One region of the Providencia sp. UF-183 genome, then DNA from elsewhere that is predicted to be linked to it. Evidence: predicted binding sites of a transcription regulator. Region 1 holds the regulator's gene; each other region holds the start of a gene.
What was found. The regulator Fur, encoded in region 1, represses iron uptake genes when iron is present. The targets are predictions, from matches to a motif close to ATAATAATGAGAACNACTATCAA.
Positions count from the first base shown of each region.

Region 2: a site for Fur is predicted at 3,139-3,161, ahead of sodA (superoxide dismutase [Mn]). Genes of this name have one in related genera too.
Region 3: a site for Fur is predicted at 2,086-2,108, ahead of feoA (ferrous iron transporter A). Genes of this name have one in related genera too.
Region 4: a site for Fur is predicted at 3,845-3,867, ahead of exbB (tonB-system energizer ExbB). Genes of this name have one in related genera too.

Region 1 covers NZ_JBSICD010000008.1:190,034-195,549, reverse strand. Annotated here, with positions in the region: gene AC4IFT_RS10115 (RNA-guided endonuclease InsQ/TnpB family protein) at 1-934, opposite strand, end outside; gene tnpA (IS200/IS605 family transposase) at 957-1,355, shown strand; gene ybfE (LexA regulated protein) at 1,603-1,896, shown strand; gene fldA (flavodoxin FldA) at 2,051-2,578, shown strand; gene fur (ferric iron uptake transcriptional regulator) at 2,845-3,294, shown strand; gene AC4IFT_RS10090 (bactofilin family protein) at 3,970-4,503, shown strand; gene chiP (chitoporin ChiP) at 4,708-5,516, opposite strand, start outside.
Region 2 covers NZ_JBSICD010000009.1:3,372-8,887, forward strand. Annotated here, with positions in the region: gene actP (cation/acetate symporter ActP) at 1-425, opposite strand, end outside; gene AC4IFT_RS10185 (DUF485 domain-containing protein) at 422-733, opposite strand; gene acs (acetate--CoA ligase) at 907-2,862, opposite strand; gene sodA (superoxide dismutase [Mn]) at 3,281-3,907, shown strand; gene yiiM (6-hydroxyaminopurine reductase) at 4,049-4,729, shown strand; gene AC4IFT_RS10205 (ATP-binding cassette domain-containing protein) at 4,726-5,516, opposite strand, start outside.
Region 3 covers NZ_JBSICD010000009.1:182,078-187,593, reverse strand. Annotated here, with positions in the region: gene AC4IFT_RS11030 (Tex family protein) at 1-1,856, shown strand, start outside; gene feoA (ferrous iron transporter A) at 2,221-2,451, shown strand; gene feoB (Fe(2+) transporter permease subunit FeoB) at 2,481-4,799, shown strand; gene AC4IFT_RS11015 (FeoC-like transcriptional regulator) at 4,817-5,050, shown strand; gene AC4IFT_RS11010 (DUF6392 family protein) at 5,035-5,211, opposite strand; gene AC4IFT_RS11005 (DUF6392 family protein) at 5,387-5,516, opposite strand, start outside.
Region 4 covers NZ_JBSICD010000003.1:117,861-123,376, reverse strand. Annotated here, with positions in the region: gene yedE (selenium metabolism membrane protein YedE/FdhT) at 1-718, opposite strand, end outside; gene exbD (TonB system transport protein ExbD) at 2,347-2,772, opposite strand; gene exbB (tonB-system energizer ExbB) at 2,778-3,692, opposite strand; gene metC (cystathionine beta-lyase) at 4,122-5,306, shown strand; gene AC4IFT_RS03480 (DedA family protein) at 5,457-5,516, shown strand, end outside.

The sequences.
Region 1 (5,516 bases):
CAAGCTGACGGCGCATTTCGTACCAGCCCTGATCCAGTATCGAACGGTTTAAACCGGATTTGGCTCTGACGTTTCGACCGTGTTGCTTTGCTGTGCCTTTTGCCGATTTCGACATGTTACTGACATTCAAGTCCTCAATGACGATCATCGCGTGGTTTTTGCTGATTTCACTGGTGACTTTGTGCAGGTAGTCTCGCCGGATATTGGCAATATGGGAATGCAGACGCTGGATTTTTCGCTTCTGTTTCTGCCAGTTTGCACTGAACTTTTCTTTTCGGCTTAATTGTCGCTGGAGCATTGCCAGCTTACGCTGGCTTGTTTTAAAGCTATTGACGGGATGATATACCGTGCCATCTGAAAGTGTGGCGAGTTTTGCTACCCCTGCATCCAGTCCTACCATCGACTCTGCATTGTGAACGGGGTCAACTACTTCGTATTCAGTCTGGATACTGGCGTACCATTTACCACATGACTGGCTTACAGTGACATTCTTCACCGTTCCCACAACCTCACGGCTGTTGCGGTAGCGTATCCAACCGAGTTTAGGGAGAAAAATACGGTTGTTTTTCTGTTTGATCTTCACGCCCTGCGGGTAGCGAAAAGCATCATTTTGACCGCGTTTTTTGAAACGGGGAAAAGCGGCTCGTTTCTGAAAGAAATTCTTGTAGGCGCGTTCCAGATCTTTAAGCGACTGCTGCAACGGCTGTGAGGGAGATTCTTTCAGCCATTGTATCTCGGTGTCAGATTTCCACTCAATGAGCCATGAAGCCATCTTTGTATAGGGAATGTATTTGTTCCCTGCTTCGTGATTCTCATTCTGAAGTGCTAATGCCCGATTGAAAACAAAACGACAAGCCCCTGCAAAGCGCCGCATATTGCGCTCCTGCTGACCATTCGGTCTTAACTGGAATTTAAAGGCTTGTAGGCGTTTCATTTTATCTATTATATTTTGGTCTATGAAAAAAGAAACCGATATTCGCCGTGGTAGGCATTGTGTATTCCTGATGCACGTCCACTTGGTCCTTGTTACAAAATACAGCCGAAAAATATTTGATCAGGATGCGATTGAAAAACTACGAGGCTACTTCTCCAGTGTTTGTGCCGATTTCGATGTTGAACTGGTTGAAATGGATGGTGAAGGTGATCATGTTCATTTATTGATTAATTATCCGCCAAAATTGGCGAGATCTAATCTGGTTAACAGCCTTAAAGGGGTATCGAGTCGATTACTTCGACGGGATCGCCCTGATATAGCACAACGTTATTACTACAAAGGAGTTTTGTGGACACCCAGTTATTTTGCTGGGAGTTGTGGGGGCGCACCAATATCCATTATCCGCCAGTACATTGAGTAACAGCAAACACCTAGTTAGTTTAAAACCCGCGCCTTATATCCTCGTCCTGAAGGACGAGGTTTTACGGCTCACTGGATAAGTGTTCAAAAAAGCATCACCTACATAGCAAGGGGTGCTTTTTTCTTAAAACCGCGCTTTTTTTCGCCAATCAAACCTATTCCCTCGCCTTGCAGCTATAGCACTAGGGGATTAGCTAGGGTATCATGGCGCGCTGAATTATTGGCACACCCTTTTAGCAGTTATAGACATGGCAAAAGAACAAACTGATCGTACTACTCTGGATTTGTTCGCTGAGGAACGAAGGCCTGGGCGACCTAAGACAAGCCCACTATCACGGGATGAACAATTAAGGATCAACAAACGCAATCAATTAAAACGCGATAAAGTGAATGGATTGCGCCGAGTTGAACTTAAACTAAACGAAGAAGCTGTTGCTGTACTGAATCAGTTAGCTGAAGAAAAAAATATAAGCCGTAGTGAATTAATAGAAGAAATTTTGATGTCACAACTTCAACAAGTTGATGAGACAATACTCAAGTAACGCTATCTTAGTAAATCACACAAATTTGACAGACTTATAAAAGTTTTTTCGCCAGAATAAGGCATAAAATTCTATTTATTTTCGTTCTAAATGAGTTCTAGAAGTTGAGACACTCCTTCTTTCTCTCTTAGAAAAACAAGAGGTTAATCAGTTTATGGCAGTCATCGGTATTTTCTTCGGAAGTGATACAGGTAACACAGAAAATATTGCCAAAATGATCCAAGAAAGATTAGGCAAAGACGTAGCAGAAGTTCATGACATTGCAAAATGCAGCAAAGAAGACATTGAAGCTTTTGACATTCTACTTCTTGGTATTCCAACTTGGTACTACGGCGAAGCACAATGTGATTGGGATGACTTTTTCCCAACATTAGAAGAAATTGATTTTGAAGGTAAACTCGTCGCTCTCTTTGGCTGTGGAGACCAAGAAGACTATGCAGAATACTTCTGTGATGCGATGGGGACTATTCGCGATATCATCGAACCAAGAGGTGCGGTGATTGTTGGGCACTGGCCAACCGAAGGCTACCACTTCGAAGTTTCAAAAGGTATGGCAGATGACAACCACTTTATCGGATTAGCGATTGATGAAGATCGCCAACCGGAGTTAACAGATGAACGAGTGGATGCATGGGTCAAACAAATCTCTGAAGAGATGTCATTAGCTGAAATTCTTGGCTAGTCGATTAAAAACAAGCGTTACTCTTGGCCGAATTCCTTTCCGCTCAAAATGCACCATCGCGGAACGGTCATTCGGTCTAAAATAATCGATTAAATATCCTAATTGGATAGACTTATAAGAGATTATCAAAATAATGAGACAATGCATGGTTTCTATTTTTATTTTCCATGCCTATAATTGTAAATCAGTTTAGAAGACAACTGGATTTATGTTAAAAATGTCTCATTATTGTTAAATTTATGATTTAAGATACAGGACAAACCCGCATGACAGACAACAATAAAGCATTGAAAAATGCTGGACTCAAAGTCACTCTTCCAAGACTTAAGATTTTGGAAGTACTTCAGGAGCCTGAGTGCCACCACGTCAGTGCGGAAGATCTCTATAAAAAGCTGATTGATATGGGCGAAGAGATCGGGCTAGCGACTGTATACCGTGTATTGAACCAGTTTGATGATGCAGGTATCGTTACGCGCCATAATTTCGAGGGTGGAAAATCCGTATTCGAATTAACTCAGCAGCATCACCATGACCACTTAATTTGCTTAGATTGTGGTAAAGTGATTGAGTTTACTGATGAATCGATTGAAACTCGCCAAAAAAATATCGCCGCACGTCACGGTATTAAGCTGTCTAACCACAGTTTGTACTTATATGGCCACTGCGCTGATGGTGATTGCCGCGATAACGCTGACGCACACGAAGCAAAAGAGTAATAAATTAATCACCATCATATTTTGATGGTGACCCATTCTTCAAAAGCCTGATAACCACCATTATCGGGCTTTTTTTATTGTATCCATCCACCGATAAATTAAGCATTCTCAGTGAGAATATCCATAATTTCTTTCATTTACTTTATATTTATCACTAAAATATGTCGTTAAGGTGAAATATTGAAGTGTTCTATAATAAGTTGCAATTCACTTCAAATCCTTTATATTGTTTGACGGATGAACACACCTTCTCTATTTGAGAATATTTACAATGATATCATAGTGATGCATAACGTTATCTAAAATATACCTTGCATCTTTTTTTCATATCACTGTCATATAGTTTATCTAATTAACGTCTAAAATAAGTTCAGTATATTGCTATATAGTTTTACTTTTTTTAATTTAACAAACAATTTAAGTGTAATAAAAAAGTTAAATTACAACTATATGATGTAATTTGTATATTTTTAGCTAGACTTATTTGGATTGTTCTCGTACTTCGTAAGAGATTAACTGATGAAAAAAACATATCTTTTTATTAATACTAGTTTTTTCTTCTGGTTTCTTACTTTAATAGGATGGTTTTTTCGTCATACAGCCATCACCTTATTTTCATTTGTATTATCAATTCTGTTCTTGATCTTATACTTCAATCAAAAAAAGGTAAGTAAAATGTTCACCAAAAGACAAAACAAACAAACCCCTGAAGAAACCCCTACCATTCGTGAACCTGAAATTACTTCTAAGATAGAAGAACACGTTACGATATCAACGCCAACCCTTAGTGAAGAAAAATCGAATACGATAATTTCGAGGGATGTGATGTTTGAAGGTAATATTACCTCTAATGAGCAGGTCCACATTTATGGCAAAGTCGTTGGTAACATTACAGGAAAAGATAATACCGTTAAAGTTATGCTAAATGGCCAAGTGACGGGTAATATTATTTGTAAAGAGTTGATTATTAATGGTCGAGTTGAAGGTGAATGCACCTCTGAATCCATTAGCATTGAAAATAACGGCGAAGTCCATGGAACGATTCACTACAGCAGTTTATCGATTAAAAAAGGTGGCATCCTTTCTGGACAAGCTAAAGTCAAAAATAGTGTTACTCATACAGATAAAGTCACGCAATTAAAAGATAAAGTAAAACATGATGTACCTATCATCAATAATGAAGGTGATAAAGGAATTGCTTCGTTATAAAAATTTGTTTTTCTGCACTAGGATAATGACTAAATAATAAAAATAAGGTGAATGTAATCCACCTTATTTTTAATTTTCAAACTCGCAATATAAGTATATTTTCTTATTTTATTAGGCCATTTGAAACTACGTATATATGCTATGTGTGTTTTAGTCGGTTACCATCATACTTATTTCAATGGTAACCACTATTTATTTAATTCATTAAAAAACCGTAAATGGCATCATCACCATAAACTTAATATCTTTTTCATCTTGGAAGATATTTCCATAACCACCACCATAGCTAGGAATATCGGTATGGTTATCATATTTGGTAAAGTGTAATTTAAAGAGCGTATCTTTTGCTCGACCAGTTTGAACGGTATATAGAATATCAAAGTTCCATGCACTTTCTTTTAAACGCACATCTTGGGCATATTGGGTATTTGTGCTTGGCTTTGCATCCCAACCATAAATATAGGATGTACCCACTTTCCAGCCTGCGAGATCCCAATTTTTAAGGTCGTACATCACACCTGCATATAATGCTTTTTCATTGTTGGCGTTCCAGTCTGAACGACCATCCCACCAAATATCCATACGCCCATTGGATGTCGCCCAGCCCGGCGTCATGCGTTGCAAGAAGTAGCCTTGATTACCTTCCGCTTTAACATAGGTTCCCTCAACTTTAAAATCAAACTGTTCATAGGTATAGCCTAATGTCATCGCTTGCAACCATGCTAAGCCATCATAAACGTCATTGACACCGCCATCAGAAACTTTATCTTTAGAACCATAAAATTGATATGAGAGACGCAAATCGCGTTCAGCAACAGGCACGGCATACGAAACTTTAGCAAAATACTGATCCATATAGTCTTTTGCTTGACCATAAGCCCCTTCTAGCACTAAGTTATTTTTAAAATCATATTTAAACCCAATGGAATGCAAATAGCTGATCCCAGTTTTGCCATCGGCTTCACGGAAATCATACATTGAGCGATACCATGGTGCTTTATAACGGTCTGTCC
Region 2 (5,516 bases), on a different contig from region 1:
TGTTTTAACCGGTAAGATGCAACGTCGGCGAAAGTGTAGCGACCTAAATTACGTAAGCGCTCAGCAATTAAGAATAGAATGATCGGCCAGCCAATTAAGAAACCAATTGAGTAGATTAGCCCATCATAGCCAGAAGTATAAACCAGAGCGGAGATCCCTAAGAAGGAGGCGGCGGACATAAAGTCCCCAGCAATTGCCATCCCATTTTGGAAACCTGTAATTTTCCCGCCTGCTGTATAGTAATCAGAGCGAGAACGCGTTCTTTTCGACGCCCAATAAGTGATATATAACGTAAAACCGACGAACAGCAAGAACATCACAATAGCTTGAATATTGACAGGCTGACGTTCAACATCCCCTGTCAATGCATCGGAAAATGCCATTGATGAGGTAAAAAAGAGAATGAGTGAGAGCAAATATTTCATTTTTCTACCTCTTTTAAAATTTCGGCCGTTAAACGGTCATATTCACCATTAGCACGGATAACGTATAGCCCGGTTAACACAAACGAAATGATGATCAGTCCAACACCCACAGGGATCCCCCTAGTGATATATGAACCTTCCGCAATTGGGGTACCTAACCAGCTAGGGTCAAAAGCGATAAGAAAAATAAAACCAACATACAGGACAAGCGTTATTACTGATAACAACCATGAAAAGCGACTACGTTTTCTAACCAGTTCTTTGAAGCGAGGGTTATCCTCTACCTTTTCGTAAGCAGTAGCATTCATCAGAGTTCTCCTCTGTTATTGTATTATTGGCATACCCTATTCTCTTTAAATACCTAGAAATTGGCCGCAGTAACCTACCCGAAAAGATTATCGGGGGATTTATGCACTTAATTTCTAGTGCTTAATGATTTTGAGTATTTATATAAAGGCCGCCATAAGACGGCCTTTTAACGCTATGACATACTCATAGACTGTTTTTCTTCGAGTAGTTTTTCGACAACACCCGGATCTGCCAGCGTGGAGGTATCTCCAAAGTTGCTGGTGTCCCCTGATGCAATTTTTCGTAGGATACGGCGCATAATTTTACCGGAACGGGTTTTTGGCAAAGAATCCGTCCAGTGAAGAACGTCCGGTGTTGCGATTGGGCCAATTTCTTTACGCACCCAATTGCGAACTTCAGTGTATAGCTCAGGAGAGGGTTCAACCCCTGATATTAATGTGACATAGGCATAGATTGCCTGCCCCTTAATACTATGAGGAATACCAACCACAGCGGCTTCAGCCACTTTCGGGTGCGAGACGAGGGCGGACTCAATCTCTGCGGTGCCTAAACGGTGGCCTGAGATATTCAGTACATCGTCAACACGACCTGTGATCCAGTAATAACCATCTTCATCACGACGAGCGCCATCACCACTAAAGTACATGCCTTTAAAGGTGGAGAAATAGGTTTGCTCGAAGCGCTCGTGATCGCCAAATAAAGTACGGGCTTGACCCGGCCATGAATCGACAATCACTAAGTTACCTTCGGTTGCCCCTTCAATAGGTTCACCGAGGTTATCCACAAGTGCAGGACGGACACCAAAGAAAGGCAATGTTGCGGAGCCCGGTTTTAACATGGTTGCACCCGGCAGCGGTGTGATCATAAAACCACCCGTTTCGGTTTGCCACCATGTATCAACCACTGGGCAACGGCTGTTACCAATCTTTTTGTAGAACCATTCCCACGCTTCAGGATTAATTGGCTCGCCAACAGAACCAAGAATACGTAATGAGCTACGGTCGGTACCTTCAATCGCTTTGTCGCCTTCCGCCATTAATGCACGGATAGCAGTTGGCGCGGTATAAAGAATATTGACTTGGTGCTTATCAACGACCTGACTCATTCGATTAACGGATGGGTAATTTGGTACACCTTCAAACATAACAGTTTTTGCGCCATTGGATAATGGCCCATAGAGTAAGTAGCTATGGCCTGTTACCCAGCCCACATCTGCAGTACACCAGTAGACTTCACCTGGATGATAGTCAAAGGTATATTTAAACGTGAGTGTGGCATAAACCAGATAACCACCAGTGGTGTGAAGAACCCCTTTGGGTTTACCTGTTGAGCCTGAGGTGTACAGAATGAACAGCGGGTCCTCCGCGCTCATTTCTTCTGGCGGGCAATCAGCGCTAACCCCTTTGATGACGTCATGCCACCATAAGTCGCGATCTTCGACCCAACTTGGGACATTGCCTGTACGTTGGTAGACAATGACATTCGTAACGGTAGTGACTTGCGGGTTGGCTAATGCGTCATCCACATTTTTCTTCAGTGGGATAGCACGCCCTGCACGTAAACCTTCATCTGCGGTGATAATCAGCTTCGCTTTACAGTCAATAACGCGACCAGAGACCGCCTCAGGAGAGAAACCAGCGAAAATGACCGTATGGATAGCGCCGATACGCGCACACGCTAGCATGGCGACAGCGGCTTCGACGACCATTGGCATATAAATCGCCACGACATCGCCTTTGCGGATACCTTGTTTTTTTAAGACGTTAGCAAATTGGCTAACATCATGATGCAGTTCACGGTAAGTGACATTTTTTGACGATGACGGGTCATCGCCTTCCCAAATAATCGCTACTTGGTCGCCTTTTTCAGCCAGATGGCGGTCCAAGCAGTTTGCACTTAGATTTAAAGTGCCATCTTCAAACCAACGGATATCGATGTGTCCGGGGTCAAAAGAGGTATTCTTAACGCGGGTGTACGGTTTAATCCAATCAACGATTTTTCCTTTTTCGCCCCAAAATCCTTCAGGGTCTTGAATCGAGCGTTGGTACTCATCGTTATACTGTTGTTCGGTAATCAGGGCATTTTTTGCAATTTCAGCAGGAACGGGATGTTTAGTTATTTGAGTCATATTATTATCTCCTTGCAGATGTTAATACTATGTCAAAAAACGGTTAACTAAAGCACGAAATATAAATTTGTTTTTCTTTTGCGCGGAAGATCACGTATTAATTGTAATGAGATTTGCAGGATTATCATTTGATGCTAAATCCAGTATTGGAATATAAATCTAAAAATATTGAAAATGTTAGATGTAAAGAAAAATAAACTGTGGGGATGTTGGTATTAGTTACTGTATAAACTAATTCTCATAGGGAATGCAAAAGACCACAATTTTATCATGGATTTGATAATGATTTTCATTAACAGTAAAATAACTATAATAGAGAGAAATTCACAAGGTGCGAAACTACGCAAGTGCCATACCCTATGAACCTTGTGGTGAAAATGAGAAACATAGTGGTATTTACGTCACTGGAGACAATAAAATGAGTTATACATTACCTGCTTTACCTTATGCTTATGATGCGTTGGAACCACATTTTGACAAACAAACCATGGAAATCCACCACACTAAGCACCATCAAACCTATGTGACTAACACCAACACGGCGTTAGAAAAATTACCTGAATTAGCAGGTCTGGATATTGACGTTCTGATTCAAAAATTAGACCAAATTCCTGCTGATCAACGTACCTTCGTACGTAACAATGCGGGTGGTCACTCAAACCACAGCATGTTCTGGAAAGGTTTGAAATTAAATACTGAATTAAAAGGCGACTTGAAAGCGGCTATCGAGCGCGATTTTGGTAGCGTTGATGCATTCAAAGAGCTGTTTGAGAAAGCAGCAGCAACTCGCTTTGGTTCAGGCTGGGCGTGGCTGGTTCTAAAAGATGACGGTAAATTAGCTGTTGTTTCAACTGCTAACCAAGACAGCCCATTAATGGGTGAAGCGATTTCTGGCGCTTCAGGCTACCCAATCATCGGTTTAGATGTGTGGGAACATGCATATTACCTGAAATTCCAAAACCGTCGCCCTGATTACATCAAAGCGTTCTGGTCAGTGGTTAACTGGGACGAAGCAGCGGCACGTTTCGCTTCAAAAGCTAAATAATTAGACTTTTTAATTAAGTCTCAATGGGCGTAGCATCGATGGTGCTGCGCCTTTTTTATTTGCAGCCCATTTGATTGTTATCTCGAGTTGCATTCTTTATGATAAAGGCTTCGTCACCAATTTATGTGGAGAGCGCCGCCCATGTCATTCCTACCCCAAGTCTTTATCGGTAAAGTCCAAGCAACGCAATCTTGCGGTCGAAGTGCGATTCATAAACATGCGGCAGATGGGTTATTGATGTTGGGGCAGCTTGGATTAGAGGGCGATGAGCAAGCAGAAACGCGTTTTCACGGTGGCCCTGATAGAGCGCTTTGCCATTATCCTCGTGATCACTACGAATTTTGGCTTAATGCATATCCTGAACAAGATGACTTATTTATGGCATCAGCATTCGGTGAAAATATCTCCACACTGGGAATGACTGAAGAAAATGTATTTATCGGTGATATTTATGGGTGGGGGGATGCGCGAATTCAGGTTACTCAACCTCGCTCTCCTTGCTATAAGCTGAACGGCTTAACGGGCGTGGAAAACTTCGCTCAAATCATGCAAGACAACGGTCGTTGTGGGTGGTTATATCGCGTGATTAAAACGGGGAATGTCAGTGCTAATTCACCGCTAACGCTATTGAGCCGCAACAGTGATGTTTCAGTACAAGAGGCGATAATGATTGCATTTCATGCCCCCTATGATGAGCAGCTGTATCATAGGCTCCTCAGTGCAGCGGGGTTATCTGCCAGTTGGAGCCTAACGATGCAAAATCGCCTTGATAATCATCGCATTGAAGAATTTAGCCACCGTTTATTTGGTAAACGCAGTTAGGATTGACCGATAAACTGCTGGTACCAAGGCGTACCAGCCATTAGTTCTGCATGGCTACCTTGAGCAATAATCTCTCCATCTTCCATATAGACGATGTTATCTGCTAAACACGCAAGGTGAGGGTGATGAGTGACCACAATGCGAGTTTGCTGAGCCGCTTGAGTGATTAAGGAAATCACGGAAGCCGTATTGATGGTGTCAAGGCTTGCCGTTGGTTCATCCATTAAAATGATACCTGGGTGGCGCAGAAGTAGCCGTGCAATACCTAAACGCTGTTTTTGCCCGCCAGAAAGTGCCATGCCACTCGCGCCGACATCTTGGTTTAAAAAATCAGGAATATCTTCAAAATTTAACTGTGACAGCAATATGTTAACCTCTCGGTCATCAATATTTGCATCTTCTAATGTTAAGTTTTGGCGTACGCTGCCGCGAAAGAGTGCGCTGTCTTGCAATAAAACCCCACGCTTTGAACATAGCGCTTCTTGCGATAATTCCATCAGGTTTTTATTACCGTAACTGACAGAGCCTTGAGTCGGGTCTTGTAGACGAGCGAGTAAGCTTAAGAGTGTGCTTTTCCCTGCACCAGACGGGCCAACGATAGTCGTGAAAGTATTATGAGCAAAACTGACGGTAATGTTATTTAAAATTCGTTTCTTTTTATCATGATAGAAAGATAACTTTTGGCAACGGACATCATTATTTTCAGGAGCAGGGGCTCGATAGGGAAATGCTAATTCAGGGGTAATCAATGCGGATTCGACCTGTTTAATCGATTGTTTTGCTTGTC
Region 3 (5,516 bases), on a different contig from region 1:
ATGGCGCACGTTATATCCTGATGGAGCGTTTCGCCGAAGATGCAGCCTTATTAGCCAAAGTTCGTGACTATATTTGGAAAAATGCCCACCTCGTTTCTGTCGTTGCAGAGGGTAAACAGGCTGAAGGCGTCAAATTTAGTGATTACTTCGAGCATCACGAACCTGTTTCACAAGTGCCTTCACACCGTGCACTAGCCATGTTCCGTGGACGCAACGAAGGGGTTTTACAGCTTTCGTTAAATTGCGATCCTCAATTCGATGAACCACCAAAAGAAAGTTATTGCGAAGAGATTATTACTCGCCACTTAGATGTGCGTTTGAATAACGCCCCTGCTGACCAATGGCGTAAAGCGGTGATCAGCTGGACATGGCGCGTCAAAGTATTACTGCACTTAGAAACGGAAGTGATGAGTTCTTTGCGCGAAAAAGCCGAAGAAGAAGCAATTAACGTTTTTGCCCGTAACCTCAGTGACTTACTGATGGCTGCACCGGCAGGTATGCGTGCAACGATGGGCCTCGATCCGGGTCTGCGTACTGGGGTGAAAGTCGCTGTTGTGGATGCGACAGGGAAACTTATTGCCACCGACACTATCTACCCACACACCGGCCAAGCAGCGAAAGCGGCAACCATCGTCGCTGCTCTATGCCAGAAACATAACGTGGAGTTAGTGGCGATTGGTAATGGTACGGCATCCCGTGAAACGGAGCGCTTCTTTGCAGAAGTGCAAAAACAATACCCTGAAGTCACTGCGCAAAAAGTGATTGTCAGTGAAGCGGGTGCATCAGTGTACTCCGCCTCTGAACTGGCTGCGCTAGAATTCCCAACCTTAGATGTTTCTTTACGTGGTGCCGTGTCGATTGCTCGCCGTTTGCAAGACCCGCTGGCTGAGCTGGTTAAAATCGACCCGAAATCTATCGGGGTAGGCCAATATCAGCATGACGTCAGCCAAACTCAACTTGCCCGCAAGTTGGATGCCGTTGTCGAAGACTGCGTAAACTCCGTAGGTGTAGACTTAAATACCGCCTCAGTCGCCTTGCTGACTCGCGTTGCAGGCCTGAGCAAAATGATCGCGCAGAACGTGGTTGATTGGCGCGATGAAAACGGCCAATTCAATGACCGAAAACAGTTACTGAAAGTGGCTCGCCTTGGGCCTAAAGCCTTTGAACAATGTGCAGGGTTCCTGCGTATCACCAATGGCGAAAACCCGCTGGATGCATCAACGGTTCACCCTGAAGCTTACCCTATCGTTGAAAAAATTCTGCAAACTGTCCGCCAGCCGCTGAAAGAAATTATGGGTAATTCACAAGTGCTCAATGCCCTGAGCCCGCGTGATTTCACAACAGAGCAGTTTGGTGTCCCAACGGTTACGGATATTATCAAAGAGCTAGAAAAACCGGGTCGTGACCCACGTCCTGAGTTTAAAACTGCCACCTTTGCTGAAGGTGTGGAAACGATGAATGACCTCGTTTCTGGCATGATTTTAGAAGGCGCGGTGACCAATGTGACCAACTTTGGTGCATTTGTGGATATCGGTGTACACCAAGACGGCTTAGTGCATATCTCTTCACTCTCCAACAGTTACGTCGAAGACCCACACAAAGTGGTGAAAGCGGGCGATATTGTGAAAGTGAAAGTATTGGATGTCGATATTGCCCGCAAGCGTATCGCCCTCACCATGCGCTTGGACGAGCAAGCGGGGGATTCTAACAGCGCACCTCGTAAAGCTGCACCTGCACAAGATAAAAACGCACGTAAAGCCCCTGCACCTCGTGGTAACTCGCGCCAAAATACGAATTCATCAGGCAACAGTGCGATGAGCGACGCCCTTGCTGCTGCATTTGGTAAAAAGAAGTAATCTGATTAAGCTAAATACCCCAATAAATTCATTGGGGTATTTAGTATTCTCTAGAAATATCTTCACTAATAAATTAATAAACAAATTCAATATATTGTTCAAAAATCAATCCATTCAATGCGTTCCGTCTTACCCCATCGCTATCTAAAAAACACCGCTAACTCCATGCTTCGTTGATCCACATCAAGTCAAATTGACGAAAAAAGAGGCTAAATATAACAAAAGGTGGATGATTATGATTCTCATTGTTAATTAGATTTATTTTTGTTTTTCTCAGCGTTTTGCTTGTAGATAGAAACTTTTCTAACAATAATTATCAGTATCATTATGAATTGAATCGTTAGGAAGATAATAGGAAGACACTATGGCTATACTTCCTCAATGCAGTTACAAAATTCTAGGCTTCTCCCCCGAGATAAGCCCTGCATACCGACAAAAATTATTGTCTCTCGGTTTATTACCGGGCTCCGTTTTTAAAGTGGTGCGTTTAGCACCTTTTGGCGATCCTGTGCAAATCGAAACTCACCGCGTCAGCTTAGTGCTACGTAAAAAGGACCTCGCCCTACTAAACCTTGATGAAGCGCCTACCGCTTAAGTCTTCTTTTTTGATTATTGGCAAACACTATGAAACGATTGACTATCGGCTTAATTGGTAACCCCAATGCAGGTAAAACAACCCTTTTTAACCAGCTAACAGGGTCAAGACAGCGCGTCGGTAACTGGGCTGGCGTCACCGTTGAGCGCAAGGTTGGCCGCTTCCACACGGATGACCACAAAATTGAGCTTGTCGACCTCCCCGGTACTTACTCACTCACCACCATTTCTGAACAGACCTCCCTCGACGAACAAATCGCCTGCTACTTTATTTTAAGTGGTGAAGCCGACATGTTAATTAACGTTGTGGATGCGTCGAACTTAGAGCGCAACCTCTACCTGACACTGCAATTAGTTGAGTTAGGCGTCCCATGTATTGTCGCCCTGAATATGTTGGATATTGCCCAAAGCCAGCATATTGATATCGATATTGCCGAATTGGAAAAACAACTGGGTTGCCCTGTGATCCCAATGGTTTCAACCCGTGCAACGGGCATTGATAAACTAAAAAAAGCCATTGATACTCACCCACAAAATAACCAAAAAGCCCTTGTTGAATATCCACCACAGCTATTACACGCTGTTGATTCATTATCTGAACAAATTTCAACGCAACAATTTAGCCAACAACAGCGCCGCTGGTTAGCCCTGCAAATTCTAGAAGGGGATATTTATAGCCGTCAGCGTGCTGAAATTTCGGAAACGCAATTACAAACGACTCGCCAACAACTCAATGAAACATTAAATGAAGAGCCTGAACTGCTAATTGCCGATGCGCGTTATCAATCTATTGCAACCATCTGCCAAGCGGCGATCAACAATAGTGCGGCTGAACCTAACCGACTGACACAATCACTGGATAGATTTATCCTCAACCGCTGGTTAGGCGTACCGATTTTCTTATTTGTGATGTACCTGATGTTCGTCCTTGCCATCAACATTGGTGGGGCACTTCAGCCGTTCTTTGAAGGGGCTTCTGAGGCGATATTTATCCATGGTATTCAGTGGGTTGGTGCCTACTTTAGTTTCCCTGATTGGCTCACAATATTCCTCGCACAAGGTGTCGGTGGTGGTATTAATACCGTTCTGCCATTGGTGCCACAAATCGGGATGATGTACCTGTTCCTTTCCATCCTTGAAGACTCTGGCTATATGGCTCGTGCAGCTTTTGTGATGGACCGATTGATGCAAGCGCTGGGCCTACCGGGCAAATCATTTGTCCCATTAATCGTCGGTTTTGGTTGTAACGTCCCATCGATTATGGGCGCTCGTACCCTTGATGCCCCTCGTGAAAGGCTGATCACCGTTCTAATGGCGCCGTTTATGTCTTGCGGTGCAAGGCTGGCAATCTTCGCGGTGTTTGCCGCGGCCTTCTTTGGTAAAAATGGCGCGAGTGTCGTGTTCTCTCTGTATATTTTAGGGATTGTGGTCGCTATCCTCACGGGGCTTTTACTCAAACACACCCTTATGCGCGGTGAAGCATCGCCATTCGTGATGGAATTACCGGTGTACCACGTGCCACACGTCAAAACGTTGTTAATTCAAACGTGGCAGCGCTTAAAAGGCTTTGTGGTGCGTGCAGGTAAAGTCATCGTCGTGGCGAGTATCTTTATCGGTGCGCTCAATAGCTTCTCGTTCTCAGGTAAACCCGTTGATAACATTAATGATTCCGCTCTGGCTTCCGTCAGTAAAGTGATCACCCCTGCATTACAGCCAATCGGTGTTCATGCCGACAACTGGCAAGCAACCGTGGGCTTGATTACTGGTGCGATGGCAAAAGAAGTGGTTGTTGGGACGTTAAACACCCTGTATACCGCCGAAGCGATTACCTCCGAGCCGTTCGATGCAGAGTCCTTCAATTTATGGGAAGAACTTGAAGATGCGGTCTCTGAAACATGGGATAGCCTAAAAGGCACCTTTACCTTAAGCGCGTTATCGAACCCAATCGAAGCCAGCAAAGGTGATGGCGAAATGGAATCAGGCTCGATGGGCACCATGGCTGCGAAATTTGGCTCTGGTATTGCTGCCTATAGCTACCTGATTTTCGTCTTACTGTATGTGCCTTGCGTGTCAGTCATGGGGGCGATTGCTCGCGAAACAAACAAAAGCTGGATGAGTTTCTCCATCTTCTGGGGACTGAATGTGGCTTATAGCCTGTCAGCGCTGTTTTACCAAACCGCGACGTTCAGTGAGCACCCGCAAAGTAGCTTAATCACCATCATCGCTGTTGTGGTATTTAATATTGCCCTGTTCATGTTCCTGCGCCGCATACGTAGCCGCGTGACGTTGAATATTAAAAGCAAAACCGCACAGCAGTGCTCTGGCTGCTCAAACACAGCATGCCACTAGGCATGAAGGACTAAACGATGATCAGCTTGCTGCAAGTAAGAGATTTGATTGCTTTATACGGGCAAGCTGACATCGCGTTACTCAGCGAACAACTCAAAACCCCAACGCCAATGATAAAAGCGATGGTGGAAAAGTTGGAAAGCTTGGGGAAAATTGAGCAGGTGGATATCAGCGCCTGCTTAGCAGGCTCTAGCTGCAAAGGCTGCCCAGAAAGCACCGACTGCGCCCATTTTGTTTATAAGATAAAGTAAACCACACTGAAGGTTGCAAGGCGCCTTTTCATAACCAATGTAACAACATCATCCTCTGAACTCCCCTGAGGCTTAGTTTTATAAGGGATCAATCCATCGTGATAAAGCGCCTCATAGGTATCCCCTAATCGTTGCACTAACGCTTCAATATTGACGCTCATTTGCATAATCCTTTTGCTTCGTAGTGATGAACGCTACAGATTGAATTTGCGAAGACGGTCAGACGCTAGGGTAACAAAATAGCGAGATAGAGATCATTGAGCTTGATACTCTAAATCTTGGCATTAAAGTTTCGCAGCCTCATTCCAATCTTAGCTATGTTGGGCATTAATGGTTCTATTTTTTCCACGTTTTTTCCAATCTATCTAATAATTCAAAAGTTATACTTTTAACATTAACTGTGTCATACCCATAGCGGCAATGTATGGCAATGTCATGAGTCAAAAAGCTATTTTTAAACTTAAAA
Region 4 (5,516 bases), on a different contig from region 1:
TCTGAGCACGCTCAATTAATAAACCAAAGCCAATTCCGCAGAGGATAGCAAAGCCCATCACTGGAGAGTCAAGTAAGGTATAAAAACCCCACGCCAATGCGAGGGTGAAAATAACCATTCCTAACTTAAAGCGTCGTTTTGCCACATCATGATTTTGCGTTAACGGAGATGCCGCACTGACTTTTTTCAGTTTGACAGGGATCCTAAACATTGGCATCAATGTGAACTTAGCACCAAAATATGACCCTGCCGCAGTCGCAACAGCGAAATACCATGCGTGTAGAGAAAATTGAGGGATCCCAGTAAAGAATGCCGCTAAATTACATCCCATCGCTAAGCGCGCACCAAACCCTGCAATAATACCGCCAAGAATGGCTTGGAAAATGCGAATACGGTGTTGAGGCATACGTAATTTAATATTATTTGCCCAAAGTGCAGCAGCAAAGCAACCAGCAAACATACCGATAATCATGACACCATCAATACGATCTAGAGGTGTGCCTTCAAAGCCAATCACTTTGAAATAACCCCAAGTTTCTGGATGAGCACCAAACAGCTGCATAATGTGCCCTCCCCAGCGAGTAAATTCGCCAGTAACAGCCCAAAATGTGCCCGTTAAACCGAAATAGTAGGTTGATAAAATACCTGCGGCAATTACTGCGGGTAAAGGCTTCCAAAAACCGATGAGATAGTGAGATTTGAAATCAGACCAAGTCATTGTAACATCCAATTGATTCACGCCAGATCCTGGCAGAGAAATTCGCCGTTGTATAATTATCTTTATAATCTGTTATATCGATGCCCCACAGCGAAGTGGAAATATCATACGCTGATATTTTTTTTCGTGAAGTCCTTTTGTATAGAACTGAAGGATATATTGATTTTATGCATAGTAGGATGTTGTGAACGCTGATTTATTATACATTTATTGAACTCTTCAAATTATGTATAAAAAACACACTCATTACGTAGCACAATGTACCAATAAAAAAAAAGCGTTATCTTAATGATAACGCTGGAAATGTAGTCTTATTTTATCTATAGAGGAGTATAATATGAAATTGCCGTTTCCGGCTTCGCTTGCTATGCGTAGTCTGTAGTCAGCCCATTTGACTCCAGTAATAACATTCACGTTAACTTAAAAACACAATATCTTATCTGAGTTACCCAATTACGTAATTATATCTATTTTTAATATAAAGCCTGATTTTTCACTTATTCAAAAATAATACTGAAAATCAAAACTGGCTTTATTAGGTCCCTAGTATTAATCAATTTTAAAAATAAATAACTCGATATAATAAAGTGTTTAAAAGTGTTTCTAAATGTTATTGATTGCATTATAACCCAAGACTTAGGTTGCGCAAGTGTTTTTTCGTTTAACTTAAAAAGTACAAGAAAAACCAAAAATATAATTAAAATCAAAAAGTTATCATTTTACAGCAAAATAAAACACCTATTGTTAAGATATTACAAACTATTTACATTTATACGTATTTATTTCTAATTTGCTATTTGATTTATATTTAAATTAAATATATTTATATAATTTTATTTTTCCTATTATGAGCAAAGCTTATTTAACTCACTCTCAAAAAGACATTTTCATTAAAAACCTTTATAAAGTTTTTATTTTTTGTCTGAAAAAAAATAATCATTTTTTTATTTCAGTTACCATACTCTTTCTGTGAATTTTAAATTTTCTCATAAAAAACAATCATCTTGTCGATATTTTTACCTTTAAAATTATCCATATAATTTCCATGGTAATATTATTATCTTGCCAAAATAGTGATAATTAACAAAACCATTCAAACATAATGGTTTATTTTTGGTTATGTTTTTTCGATTCAATAGCATCAAAAATAGTTAAATATCCGCTATTTCAAGCTGTATTAAGCTGCATTTTTAATAAAAAATTGCATTTAAAAAAAGAAGCTGAGCTTATATTTACGTTAAAAACGTAGCCTTAAAACGCGGCTTTACTCAACTCTTCTATTTCGATTTAGAGAAAAAACACCAATAAAACATCAGTTATCTTAATGTTAATTTTGATTTATTGCCTTATATTAGCACTCAATACCCCTTATAAGAGTATTGAGTATGTAATTCAGACGTCCACCTTCAAATGAATACCAATAAAAAGCGTGAAAATAGGATAAAAATCTATTAATAATGATTAAATCATACAAATAAATATAACATTATGCAGGATAGATAACATAGGGCGGAAAAATCAGACAGCTACAGTGTTAATTTTTGTTGCGATTTGATTTTATTAATAAAAAAACGCGCTTTACCATTAAAGATAAAACGCGTTATGTCGGCTTTTGCTGTTAACACTGACTATTTAGAGGTCGTTGCTTCCATCCCAACTAAGCCAATTTTCAAATACCCTGACTGACGTAATGCATTCATCACATCCATCATCGTTTCATAATCAACGCTTTTATCCGCTTGGAAGAAAATCGTTGTTTCTTTATTTGAACTTGTTGCTTGATCAAGAGTTACGGAAAGCTGTTCTTTCGACACCGCTTGATCGCCAATAAAGAGTTGACTATCAGCTTTAACCGTTAAGAACACGGGTTTTTCTGGCCGTGGCTGTGGCTTCGCGGTTGAGGCAGGTAAGTCGACTTTAATATCAACTGTAGCCAATGGTGCCGCGACCATAAAGATAATCAATAGAACCAACATCACATCGATAAACGGTGTCACGTTAATTTCATGCATTTCACCGCTATCATCTTGTTCGTCACCTAAACGCATTGCCATAATAATTACCTTGCTTTGCTATTTGCCAGATCAAGATCACGCCCTAATAATAACGCAGACTGTGCAGCCACATCCCCTACCTGACCACGGTAGTTATTAATCATTCTGGCGAAAATGTTATAAATTACAACCGCCGGGATCGCAGCGATAAGGCCAATTGCCGTTGCAAGAAGTGCTTCTGCAATACCCGGTGCGACGACCGCTAAGTTAGTCGTTTGCGAATGGGCAATCCCGATAAAGCTATTCATGATACCCCATACCGTTCCAAACAAACCGACAAAGGGAGAAATCGCACCGATAGTCGCTAAATAACCATTACCACGGCCCATATATCGGCTGATTGCAGCGACGGCTCTTTCAAGACGGAATGACGTACGCTCTTTTGTACCAGACAAATCGGTGCTGTTCGCAGATAACGCTCTTTCTGTTACCGCTTCATTAAGCAGCATGCGTGTAATACTGTTTCCTTTGAAACCTTCTGCAATTTTCACGGCTTCATCAAGTGATTTCACGTCAGCAATCGCATTGGTTTCGTCTTTTAAACGGCGACGTGCGACTAAAATTTCGAGACCTTTAGAGAAGAAGAGTGCCCATGTAATGACAGATGCAATGACCAAGCCTATCATTACTGTCTTCACCACATTATCCGCATTTTGGTACATCCCCCAAACGGATAAGTCCTGATCAAAGCCGCCTGTTGGGACTTCAGTTGCAATTTCAATATTTTCATTCACAACGGCAGTATTTACTGCGGGCTCAGAAGATACGGGAGCAGCTTCAATATTTGGTGTTGTAGTTGGAGCCGCAGGTGTCGATGGTGTATTTTGAGACGCAGCGGGTGTTGTTGCAGGTGTAGTTTCAGCGACTGCCGTGCCCATCAAGCCGAACGCCAATAGAATAGAAGCTGTTAGTTTACGCATCAGTTGGCCTTTACTCTCTTTTTAGTGTTGTATAAAAAAATTCATATCGATGATTGTGCCATTCATCGACTAACCTTTAAAAGCGAAATTTAACTCGCGCTGTTCGTCTCTTTTAAAAAAGACGGTGCTGATGATATCAAAGACAGCGCGAATTGATAGTAATTATCATTAGTATTCACGAATTTTTTCATTTTTTTTGTTCTTAGACAATGAAGTCCACGTCTATTACACGGGTATTTCTTCTTTATTCTTATTAATACAACGAAGGCATTTGGTAGATAAATGCAACCTCCCTTCTCCTATATCGATGGAACTAATTGAACTTTGTAATACTGAAGAAAACTCAAGTTACATTTCCCTGCGAATGCTTTAACTTCATAGTATCCACGCCTTTGGGTAGGCTAAATTTAAAATGATAAAGGAAAGCGCATGGCAAACACAAAACCAGAAACCCAGTTAGTGCACATTGGTCGAAACCCTAAATTTACACAAAAAGGCGTGAACCCTGTAATTCAACGGGCATCTTCTATCATCTTCGATACACTTGAAGAAAAACGTCATGCAACGCGACACCGTGCTAATGGTGTACTTTTTTACGGTCGCCGAGGTACACAAACCCATTTTGCCTTTCAAGAAGCCATGACTGAATTAGAAGGTGGGGCAGGCTCTGTACTTTACCCATCAGGTGCTGCCGCCATCACCAATGCAATCTTATCGTTTATTTCTGCAGGCGAGCATATCCTCGTCACGGGCTCAGCTTATGACCCAACCCAGAATTTTTGCGACCATATTTTAACTAAGCTAAATGTTGAAACCACCTATTTTGATCCATTAATTGGTGAAGGCATCGCAGACTTAATTCAGCCGAATACGCGTATTGTTTTTTTAGAATCCCCTGGATCAATCACGATGGAAGTCCATGATTTACCAGCTATCGTGAAAGCCGTACGTAATAAATCACCTGATATCATTATTATGATTGATAATACATGGGCGGCAGGTGTGTTACTCAAACCATTATTGTTCGATGTGGATATTTCCATACAATCTGCCACGAAATACATTAATGGGCATTCTGATGGCATGTTAGGCGTCGCGGTAGCAAATGAGCGCTGTATCGAAACCTTACGTGAAAATTCGTATCTCCTGGGGCAAACTGCAGATCCTGATACCGTTTATATGGCCAATCGAGGATTACATACCTTAGCCACTCGATTAAAACAGCACCAAGAAAACAGTATACAAGTGGCAAACTGGCTGCAATCTCGCCCTGAAGTGGAACACGTTTTCCATCCTGCCTTGCCAACTTCACCTGGTCATGCGTTTTTTATCCGTGATTTTTCAGGCTGTAATGGCTTATTTTCTTTCCAACTTAAGTCACGCCTATCCGCTGAACAATTCGCTGCTTTTATCGAAAATTTAGCGCATTTTAAAATGGGGTATTCATGGGGTGGGTTTGAATCACTGATTTTGGGTTATCAGAAAGAAGATTTAATCAGTATGAGACAATATGATTTTAATCCAAATGAAGGGACATTTTTCCGCGTGCATATTGGCCTTGAGCATCCACAAGATTTAATTGATGATTTGCAATTGGCCTTTGAACGGATTTAAAGGTTAGGGAGCCAAATTGCAGAAAATACGAGATATTTTCTGCAATTTATTGATTGATGAGCGAATACCCCCAAACAAATCAAACCCAATCTTATTTTTTCCTGTAATATAAATAAAGAAATTCGCATTTAGACAAATACAGGAATGATTATGGAAGTCCTACGCGAAATCGTATTGGCACTTTGGGATCACGATTTCCTAAAACTCTCC